One region of the Sporosarcina sp. NPDC096371 genome, then DNA from elsewhere that is predicted to be linked to it. Evidence: riboswitches for the same ligand, from Rfam matches in the RefSeq annotation. Region 1 holds a riboswitch; each other region holds the start of a gene.
The links. Region 1 has a riboswitch for S-adenosylmethionine ahead of ACIQ0H_RS20680 (methionine biosynthesis PLP-dependent protein). Riboswitches for the same ligand answer to the same signal wherever they lie in the genome.

Region 1 (3,280 bases):
CAAAACTCTCCTGATGGAATGTAGAAGATAAGTAAATCGGGACGTTGACGGCACCCGTTTTTTGTTCGAAATCACCACGGGTCGATGCGTGGATGATGGTCGTTTCCAGTCGTTCTTCGTGTGAACTCATAGTTGGGGCACCTCACTTTTTAATGTGGCAAATACTTGTTTTAAATCAGCAATTAAGTCCTCTGGATCTTCGACGCCAACTGAAAAACGTAATAGGCTGTTACAAACGCCACGGCGTAGTCGTTCTTCCAATGGAATGTCCGCATGCGTTTGCGTCGCGGGATAAGTGATGAAACTTTCAACTCCGCCAAGGCTTTCAGCAAATGTAATGAGTTGAAGATTTTCAAGGAATGCGCCAACCCACTCACTTTCATTCAGGCGGAAGGACAGCATGCCGCCTTTCCCTGGATACAACACGTCTTTCACATGCGGTTCATTGTTTAAATAGTCGACAATGATTTTTGCGTTTGCATCATGCTGCTTCATGCGCAAGTGAAGTGTTTTTAATCCGCGAACGATTAACCATGAATCGAAAGGCGATAGAACGGCACCAATTGCGTTATGGTTGGAACCAAGTGTTGCGCAAAGTTCCTCACCTTTAGCAACCACAAGGCCGGCTAATACATCATTATGTCCTCCAATGTACTTCGTTGCGCTATGCAGAACGATATCTGCGCCGAGTTCGATAGGTCTTTGGAAATAAGGTGTGAAAAATGTGTTGTCGACAATCAGCAACAAGCCGTGTTTTTTAGCAAGCTCTGCATATTGAACAATATCCGTTTCCTGCATTAACGGATTCGTAGGTGTTTCAATGAAGAGCGCTTTTGTCTTGTCAGTAATCAATTTCTCCGTCTCACGGACGTCTGTGAAATCGGAGTATGTTGTTGTAATGGAGTAGACATCGGCATAATAATCGAGCATGCGGTATGTGCCACCGTAAATATCTTCTGGTCCAATCAATTCATCACCTGAACGGAATAGCGACAGCACTAATTGCACCGCAGCCATCCCCGAACTACAAGCAAAGCCTGCATCTCCGCCTTCTAAGTTGGCAATCCCTTCTTCTAAAATGGAACGAGTGGGATTTTTCGTACGTGAGTAGTCATAGCCAGTCGACTGACCAAGTCCGTCATGTTTGTAGGCTGTCGATAAATAAATGGGCGGGTTCACTGCGCCAGTTTTCGGATCACTGTTATTTCCTAATTGTACTAATCGTGTTTCAAAGCTGATGTTTATCATTGTTATCATCCTTTGTCGTTGAATTTGAAATTGTAATTGAAATTAAAAAGAGCCCTCTATGTAGAAGAGGGCCCTCAAAAATATGAAGTCAATCTTCTCATCTGCAAGACGGCTAGCGTCTATTGGAATTAGCACCATACCTTGACTCGGCTGGTTGCTGAGACATCGTCGGGCCATTCCCTCCGTCTCTCTTGATAAGAATACAATATGAAATTATTTGAAAAGATTAAGTTATCCAACTCTATCATGTTATGAATAAAAAGACAAGATAGGATTTTCAGTTTCTTTCTCGTAGTAGCTGCATACGTTGATTAAACAGAGTTGGGTAGGATAAGAAACCAAGTAATACACTGGTCACCGCGGCGGTCGTTAATAACATGAAGATGATGAGCAATTGGAATTGGACTGCTTGGATAGGGTCTGCTCCTGCAATAATTTGACCACTCATCATCCCGGGTAACTGAACCAAGCCGATTGTTTTCTGACTTTCAATGGTTGGAATCATACTCGATTTAATGGCTGTCATCAGTTGCCGATGAATGGCTTGCTTTGGCGTTCCACCCAGTGATAGGATCAATTCCATTTCCTCCTGATGTGTATCCACTTCTGCGGTGAACCGGTTAAGGAATAATATTGCGAGTACCATTGAGTTACCGACGATCATTCCACTGATTGAAATGATGTACTGGGCAGTAGCGGGTACGATATGGAAGCCAAGTAAAATACTTTGCGTAAATACTTCGACGACAATAAGAGTCACTGCGATTTTCCACGTAATCCCCTTAATCGTTTTCCCTTTCTTGCGGGCGTTTTGTGTAGCCGCGCCAATCATCAACGTCACCATCAAAAAGATATACAAAAAATTGTCGGAGTCAAAAACAAACTTCAAAATATAGCCGACGGCAAGTAGTTGGATAATGGAGCGAATGGTTGCGATAATTGTATCTTTCTCTAAACCTAAGCTTAAGGTTTTGGACAAAAGGAGAGGAATAATGACAAAAATAAGTGTGATAGATAATGTTAGATAGCTCATTCAATCTCTCCTTGTACAAAGCGCTTAACGAACTCATTTGTCGATGATGTTAGCAAATCGCTGTCACCGGTTTCAACGACGTGACCATCCTTTAGCACCCACGTGTAATCACCGATGGCCAGTGCTTGCTCCAAATTATGTGTAATCCAGATAATTGTCACGCCGAACTGCCGATTGATTTTGACAATCAACTCTTCGATTTCTCGTAATGATGCCCGGTCCAAAGCGGATGTGATTTCGTCTAATAATAAGATGTTTGAACGGTTGATAAGCGTACGGGCAATCGATACTTTTTGGCGTTGTCCACCCGATAGATCATTCGTTTTTTGCTGTAAAAAATGCTTATCAAGTCCTACGTCATCTAAAATGCGGATGGCTTCTTGTTCGGTCAATTGTTGGCCTCGCAGTTCCATAGGGAGAGCCAGATTTTGAAAAACAGTGCCTTTTATCATCGGTGCGCTTTGCAGGGCGATGCCAACGTGCCGACGTAATTCGATAGGGTCATAGTCCAAAACGGACACATCGTCAATAAAAATATCGCCCGCGGTAGGGGATATCAATCCATTGCATAATTTAAGCATTGTCGTTTTTCCAGCACCAGAAGGTCCAACGAGCGTTGTAATTTTTCCTTTTGGAAAAGAGCCTGTAATCTTTTTTAAAATATTTATGTCATCGACGGAGTAATCAACGTTATGAAAGTGTAGGGCGGGTTCATATAAATTTTGCATGTGGTTCTCCTTTATTTCTATGTTATTGGACTGTGCTGATTGTCTTCCTGTATGACATTGTGAAAATTAAGAAATTGACTGTTAGTGTTTCGAATAAATGGAAGAATGCGAGTATCGCACGGACCTAATTATACCAATGAAAATATTAACTATACACACTATAATAAGGATTGGACTACTAAGCTCCGGAAAGGAAGTTTTGAGTGTACAAGCTAATTATGAAGTGTATCGTAGCCGTGCTAGTACTTGGGTGTATTTCAACATCACCTGC
Region 2 (3,280 bases), on a different contig from region 1:
ATATCAATGACGTGTGCACCGCCTTTTACTTGTGCGCGTGCAATTTCTGATGCTTCTTCAAATTTGCCATCTACGATAAGCTGTTTGAATTTGCGGGAACCGATAACGTTAGTCCGTTCGCCAATTAATAGAGGGCGCATGGAGTCGTCATATAATAGTGGCTCTATACCAGACACGGCATGCCCATGAACGCTTTCTGGACCTTGTCGTGGTTTTTTATCGGCTACGGCTTCACGGATTGCGCGAATATGTGCAGGCGTTGTTCCGCAACATCCACCTACTACGTTCAACCAGCCTTTGTCTGCAAACCCTTCTAACTTTTTGGAAAGGGATTCAGGTGATTCATGGTAATGACCTTCTTCGTCCGGTAGTCCAGCATTTGGGTAACAACTGACATAACTCGTTGCCAACTCTGAGAGTGAGCGCAGGTGATCCGTCATGAACTCCGGTCCTGTCGCACAGTTCAAGCCGACTGAGAGTGGTTTGATATGTTCGATTGAAATATAGAATGATTCGATACTCTGCCCTGCAAGGGTCGTCCCCATTGGTTCAATTGTTCCGGAAATCATCACGGGCAATTCCTGTCCTGTCTCTTCGAATGCGCGTTTGATGCCTAGTGTTCCGGCTTTGACATTCAGCATATCCTGGCTAGTTTCCATCAAAAGCAAATCGCAACCGCCTTCGATAAGTGCCTTCGCTTGTACATAAAAGTCATGTGTCAAACCGTCAAACGTAGCGCCGCCTGTGACGGATAATGTTTTGGTTGTAGGTCCCATTGCACCGGCAACAAAGCGAGGCCAATCAGATGTGGAAAAGTCTTCGGCACATTCTTTAGCAATTTGTGCTGCACGGAAGTTGATGTCATGTGCCTGATCGCCCAAATCGTAGTCATCGAGGACGATCGGCGTCCCTCCAAAGGTATTTGTTGAAATGATATCGGCACCAGCATCTAAATATTCACGGTGAATCCGGTTAAGGACGTCGGGTCTTGTGATGTTTAAATATTCGTTACAACCATCGTATTCTTCGCCACCGAAGTCTTCAGGAGACAGATTAGCATTTTGCAACATGGTCCCCATCGCACCATCCATAATGAGTATTCTTTTCTGTAGTTGTTCTTCAATAGGATGTTTTGACATAACTAATCACTCTCTTTCTTCGTATCGGTTTAGTAATCTGAAAAAATAAAAAAAGCCTTCATAGAAAGAAGGCTTTACGAGTATACGTATTTGTCCCTTCTCATCTTCAGGATCACAGATGGACCCCACTGGAATTAGCACCAGTCCTTTCGGCAGGTTGCTGAAGCTTCATAGGGCCAGTTCCCTCTGCTTCTCTTGATAAGAATAAATTATGTAGTTGAATTAACTAATAGAGGAGACGGATTGAAATACATCTCTTATTATTGGTTGAATAATTGAAATCATCATAACGTTATAATTGCCTTTCGTCAAGCTGTCCTTTGTAGAATGCTAGAATATGTATGGTAAGATGGGGGGAAATGACAAACAGAAGGTGAATAAGTTGAGAGCTTTTATGTATATTATTCCAATCATGATGATTGTTGGTACGGTTAGCATTATGATGCTAAACAAGAGTCATCAAGACGTGCCGCCCATGTCACGAATCTATATCACGTTAGGTGCGATGGCTGTTGGTGGGTTTCTTGCCTATTTTTTATTTCCAAAAGATGAAGAGAAAAAGTAATGAAATGAAATCGCTAGCGAATGTTGCTAGTGATTTTTTTATTTCAAAATATATAGGTTAACTACTTTGTTATTTAAGTTGACACATAATGAGTTATCTTTTATTCTATTAGAGTTAACATAAGGAGGGTATTCGATGACAACAGCTACAGTGAAAACGAAAAGTGGGATGAGTGCACTAAGTCTTGTCTATTGTGGGATGTTTGCTTCACTGATGATGATTGGGGCAAACATTACGGCCTTTGCACCTTTTCTGGTCGTTGGTAGTGTGCCGATTACATTGCAGACGTTTTTCGCTATCTTAGCAGGACTTATTTTAGGGAGCCGGTTAGGTGCCATTGCGATGACGGTCTATATGTTTATCGGACTTGCTGGAGCACCAGTCTTTGCAAAATTCAGCGGAGGTTTCGGCTCCATCATTAGCCCGACATTTGGATTTATAGTGTCATTCATTTTTGCAGCGTATATCGCGGGGAAGATTGTTGAAAAAAATAATAAGTTACATGGTTATATTATTGCGGCACTCGTTGCGATGGTTGTGAATTATGTTATCGGTACGAATTGGATGTACGCCGCGTATAAGCTGTGGGCTGCGGCGCCGGATGTTTTTACGTACAAAGTGGCGTGGTTATGGATGATACCGCCACTGCCGAAAGATCTATTATTGTCAGTACTCGCAGGGATGTTTGGACACCGTATGTACAAGTTGCTGAAAGTGAGGCGTTGACATGACGAAGTACGATGCTTTAGCAAAACGTGTACTCGAAGGACATATATTGACGGATGGCGAAGCACTTGCCATTTTAAACAGTCCTGATGAGGATTTGCTAGCACTCCTTCACGGAGCTTATACGATTCGGAAACATTACTATGGGAATAAAGTGAAACTCAATATGATCATGAATACGAAATCTGGCTTATGTCCCGAAAACTGCGGGTATTGCGCACAGTCAATCGTTTCGACAGCTCCAATTGAAAAGTATGCCATGATGAAAAAAGAAGAAATCGTGACAGGGGCGGCAAGAGCGGTGGAATTGAATGCAGGAACCTACTGTATTGTGGCGAGCGGTAGGGGCCCACTCAACCGAGAGCTTGAAATTGTGATCGATTCTGTGAAGGAAATCAAGGCGAAACATGAACATATGACTGTTTGTGCTTGCCTTGGACTATTGAAGCCAGAACAGGCATTACGGTTAAAAGAAGCAGGCGTTGACCGCTACAATCACAACATCAACACGTCAGCGGAACATCATGAAAGTATCACGACATCTCATACATATGAGGACCGCGTCAACACGGTCGACCTTGTGAAGCAGTCGGGTATCTCACCATGTTCAGGTGTCATCGTAGGCATGCGTGAAACGAAACAAGATGTCGTTTCAATGGCGCGCAGCTTACATGCAATGGATGCTGATTCGATTCCCGTTAACTTTCTACATGCGGTGGATGGGACGCCCCTCGGCGGTACGGATGAATTAACACCTCGTTATTGCTTGAAAGTGTTGTGCTTGTTCAGATTCATGAATCCTACGAAGGAAATTAGAATTTCCGGAGGTCGAGAAGTGAACTTGCGTAGC
Region 3 (3,280 bases), on a different contig from region 1:
AGTGTTCGGCCCCCACGGTTGGTATTTACAGACACTTTCCATAGATGCATATTTATGTACATCGGGCCAATCACCCTTCACCATTTCCCTCAATTGAATTCGATTTTCAGATTGCTGTTCATCCATATACTCTATTCCTTTCTTATACATTTCCATAATTGCTTGAATGAACAAAGAAGCACAAAGTACATGATCTGTACGTAGTGCTTCTTTGTTGCTTCAACCATTTTCTTGCAGTTAATAACCATTTCAATCAGTTTTTTCTTGTTTCTCTTCCGACTTTGGATTCATCCAGAAGCGAGCCATAGGCTGTTCTGCGTTCGCCAATAGTTTTGCTAGATAAGCGGCTGTCATCGTATAGCTGTGTTCTAATTTCTCGGTTAAAACATTGGTGCGTTCATACAGTAGGCTACGGAGATGATCTAATTGCCTACCCATTTTCTCCGTCACGCCTTCTTGATTGACCAGTCTGCTAATAACATCTTTTTGGGCATTCTCTTGCCGTAAAATTAATTTAGCTAATTGTTGTTGTTGGTCCAACTGCCTAGTCATTTTTACCGCCATATTGTTCGTTGATTCGCTAATCGTATCCACTTGCATTTTGAATTCCTTGTCTACTGCATGTTTATCCTCCAATATCTGATGGAGTTCTTGCTGTTTCTTATCCAGCTTCGTCAACGATTTTGAGACATTTTTTTCAAATTGCCCATGTCGTGAATCATTGTCTTGCAGTTCTTTTACACGGTTACGAACGTTATTTAATTGATTCGACTGGTTCTTTGTTTGTTGTTTGAGGAGCATTTCCAGGTCGCTGATATGACGATTAAGTGAAGCATTCGCTTCCTGTTGCTCCTGCATCCATTCCGCTAACGTATCTATTTTAGAATGGCCTTGATTTTGCGCTACTATTGCTGCATCATTTTTAAAAACATCTGGGTGCTCATCACTATTCATAAACAACCCCATTTGCCCAACCTCCTCGTCATACTATCTTATGCAACTTGCGACAAGGTGGTCATTGAGCAGTTATGCCCATTCAAACGGTGTCTCTTGATAGACGTAATAATTCAACCAGTTGGAAAAGAGCAGGTGAGTATGGGAGCGCCATGTATTTAATGGTTCTTTGTTTGGATCGTTATTTGGAAAATAATTTTCTGGCATGTCAATATCGACACCTTTTTGGATATCACGTGCATACTCTTCCGCAAGTGTCGTGGCGTCATATTCAAAATGACCCGTAATCATAATGTGTTTAGCATCGTTAGAAATGATGATGAACGCACCAGCATCCTCAGACTTCGCCAGTAGATGCAAACGCTTATCATTTTCGATTTCTTCCACAGAAACAGCTGTGTAACGTGAATGTGGCGCTCTAAATTCATCATTAAACCCACGTGCCAAATCGATGGTTGGGTCTGATAGACGATGAGTAAAGACTCCTGAGCATTTCTTCGGCAAGGTAAATTTATCAATTCCATAATGGTGATACAATGCTGCCTGTGCGCCCCAACAAATATGTAAAACAGACGTCACATTTTCTTTAGTCCAGTCCATAATCTGTGTCATTTCATCCCAATAATTCACATCTTCAAACTGTAAATGCTCAATTGGCGCACCCGTAATGATCATGCCATCAAAACGTCGATGTTTGATATGTTCAAATGTAGTATAAAAATTGTCTAAGTGAGACTTGCTAACGTTTTTCGATTCATGCGTGGCCATATTCATAAACGTCACATTGACCTGCAACGGTGTATTGCCCAATAAGCGCAGAAGTTGCAATTCTGTGCGCTCTTTTTCCGGCATTAAATTCAAAATAATAATATTCAATGGTCGGATGTCTTGAGACGTTGCACGGTTCTCATCCATGACAAATATTTTTTCCTTTTTTAATAATTCCCCAGCCGGCAATCTTTCAGGTATGTTGATTGGCATAAGATTTCTCTCCCTTTTCAGTATATTATGTATGCATTTTAAGCATAAAAAAACCCTCTTTTCTATAGGATAAGAAAGGAGGATTTGCGTTACGCTCACAGTTCTTATCTCTCAAGAAAAAAATCTTGATGGAGGTAGCACCTTTCTGACAATGTCAGAGGTTGCTGAAGCTTCATCGGGCCATTTCCCTCAGCTTCTCTTGATAAGAATATTCAATTAGATTCCATTATACTATTAAACTTTTTATTGTAAACAGTCTTTTTATTTTCTCAGGGCGATATCGGCTATATTTTCCAACTAACTGCGAGGAGCTTACAACCATTTGCGCAAACTCTCCACCCAACTTAAAATCGCTTTTCGACAATACAAGAAGTTAACACCATTTTGACATGATCACCGTCATGATTATTTCTTTTCAAACAAACCTGTTAGTCCTATTTCCAATGTTTTTCATGCTTCTATCTCCGAATAGAACAACCATTTCAGAGCCATATTAACATGGTACTACATGTTGGAAAGGAGTTTTTTTCATGGGAAGAGACAACAAACAAGGTAGCACCAACAATTCGCGTTCGTTACCCCAAACACCGAAAAGGCAAAAGATTCAACCGGGAGATATGCAAGAGGAGATTGCTCGCGAGTTTGAGGAATTGAGCAGTCTTAGACCGAAGCGAGAGCGAATGAATCCAAACGAGCGGAAAAGAAAGTGAATCATTTTTTGCGTTGATAGCGCCTAACCTACCATGAAAAAAACGATACCCCGCGCAGCGAAATAGGCTGTGTGGGGTATTATTTCATCCCCTGTAATCACTCGGGATGCTCCCTTCCTTCTCTACATCCACAGGCCAGGAGATAATTGTTGTGCTATCCCATACATTTTGACTTTCAATCTCCATCAACATCTGTGAAATGCTTTCATCGAGTGCTTCTTTACTCAACGCTTCGACCAGATTTTGCGGATTCGCATAAGGTTCACCCGGACATTCTAGCAAACCATCTGTTGTCATGAAAATGAGATTTGTCCCTTTTCTCAATTCCCTTGTCCCAGATGAGTAGCATGGAACAGTTTTTTCAAATGTATTCACTTGCCCAATCCACTCGAAGAACTGTCTTTGATTCAGTTGAAATTGGTTGAGAGCAATTAGTTCTGGATGCAATAAATAGACCAGGCAGTCTCCGACGGAAAACCACCATATATAGTTATCTTTCCTTACAACGACAAGACAAGCTGTCTCTCCTGTAACATGTCTACATGCAGCCAAAAATTCATCAGATTGAAAAATGTCAAGTAGCTTACCTTCCAATTGTTTAAACTTTGGAGGCCCCTTTATTGATAAGATCCTTA

Region 2: another riboswitch for S-adenosylmethionine. It lies ahead of metH (methionine synthase); the one in region 1 lies ahead of ACIQ0H_RS20680 (methionine biosynthesis PLP-dependent protein).
Region 3: another riboswitch for S-adenosylmethionine. It lies ahead of metA (homoserine O-acetyltransferase MetA); the one in region 1 lies ahead of ACIQ0H_RS20680 (methionine biosynthesis PLP-dependent protein).

Annotation. Positions count from the first base shown of each region.
Region 1 covers NZ_JBIWFE010000012.1:51,924-55,203, forward strand. Annotated here, with positions in the region: gene metC (cystathionine beta-lyase) at 1-130, opposite strand, end outside; gene ACIQ0H_RS20680 (methionine biosynthesis PLP-dependent protein) at 127-1,248, opposite strand; SAM riboswitch class I at 1,343-1,449, opposite strand; gene ACIQ0H_RS20685 (ABC transporter permease) at 1,526-2,281, opposite strand; gene ACIQ0H_RS20690 (ABC transporter ATP-binding protein) at 2,278-3,009, opposite strand; gene ACIQ0H_RS20695 (S-layer homology domain-containing protein) at 3,213-3,280, shown strand, end outside.
Region 2 covers NZ_JBIWFE010000004.1:217,372-220,651, reverse strand. Annotated here, with positions in the region: gene metH (methionine synthase) at 1-1,139, opposite strand, end outside; SAM riboswitch class I at 1,237-1,344, opposite strand; gene ACIQ0H_RS12655 (histidine kinase) at 1,522-1,704, shown strand; gene ACIQ0H_RS12650 (biotin transporter BioY) at 1,840-2,430, shown strand; gene bioB (biotin synthase BioB) at 2,432-3,280, shown strand, end outside.
Region 3 covers NZ_JBIWFE010000003.1:195,675-198,954, reverse strand. Annotated here, with positions in the region: gene ACIQ0H_RS09670 (GNAT family N-acetyltransferase) at 1-150, opposite strand, end outside; gene ACIQ0H_RS09665 (hypothetical protein) at 250-966, opposite strand; gene metA (homoserine O-acetyltransferase MetA) at 1,027-1,935, opposite strand; SAM riboswitch class I at 2,037-2,144, opposite strand; gene ACIQ0H_RS09655 (hypothetical protein) at 2,466-2,645, shown strand; gene ACIQ0H_RS09650 (PP2C family serine/threonine-protein phosphatase) at 2,730-3,280, opposite strand, start outside.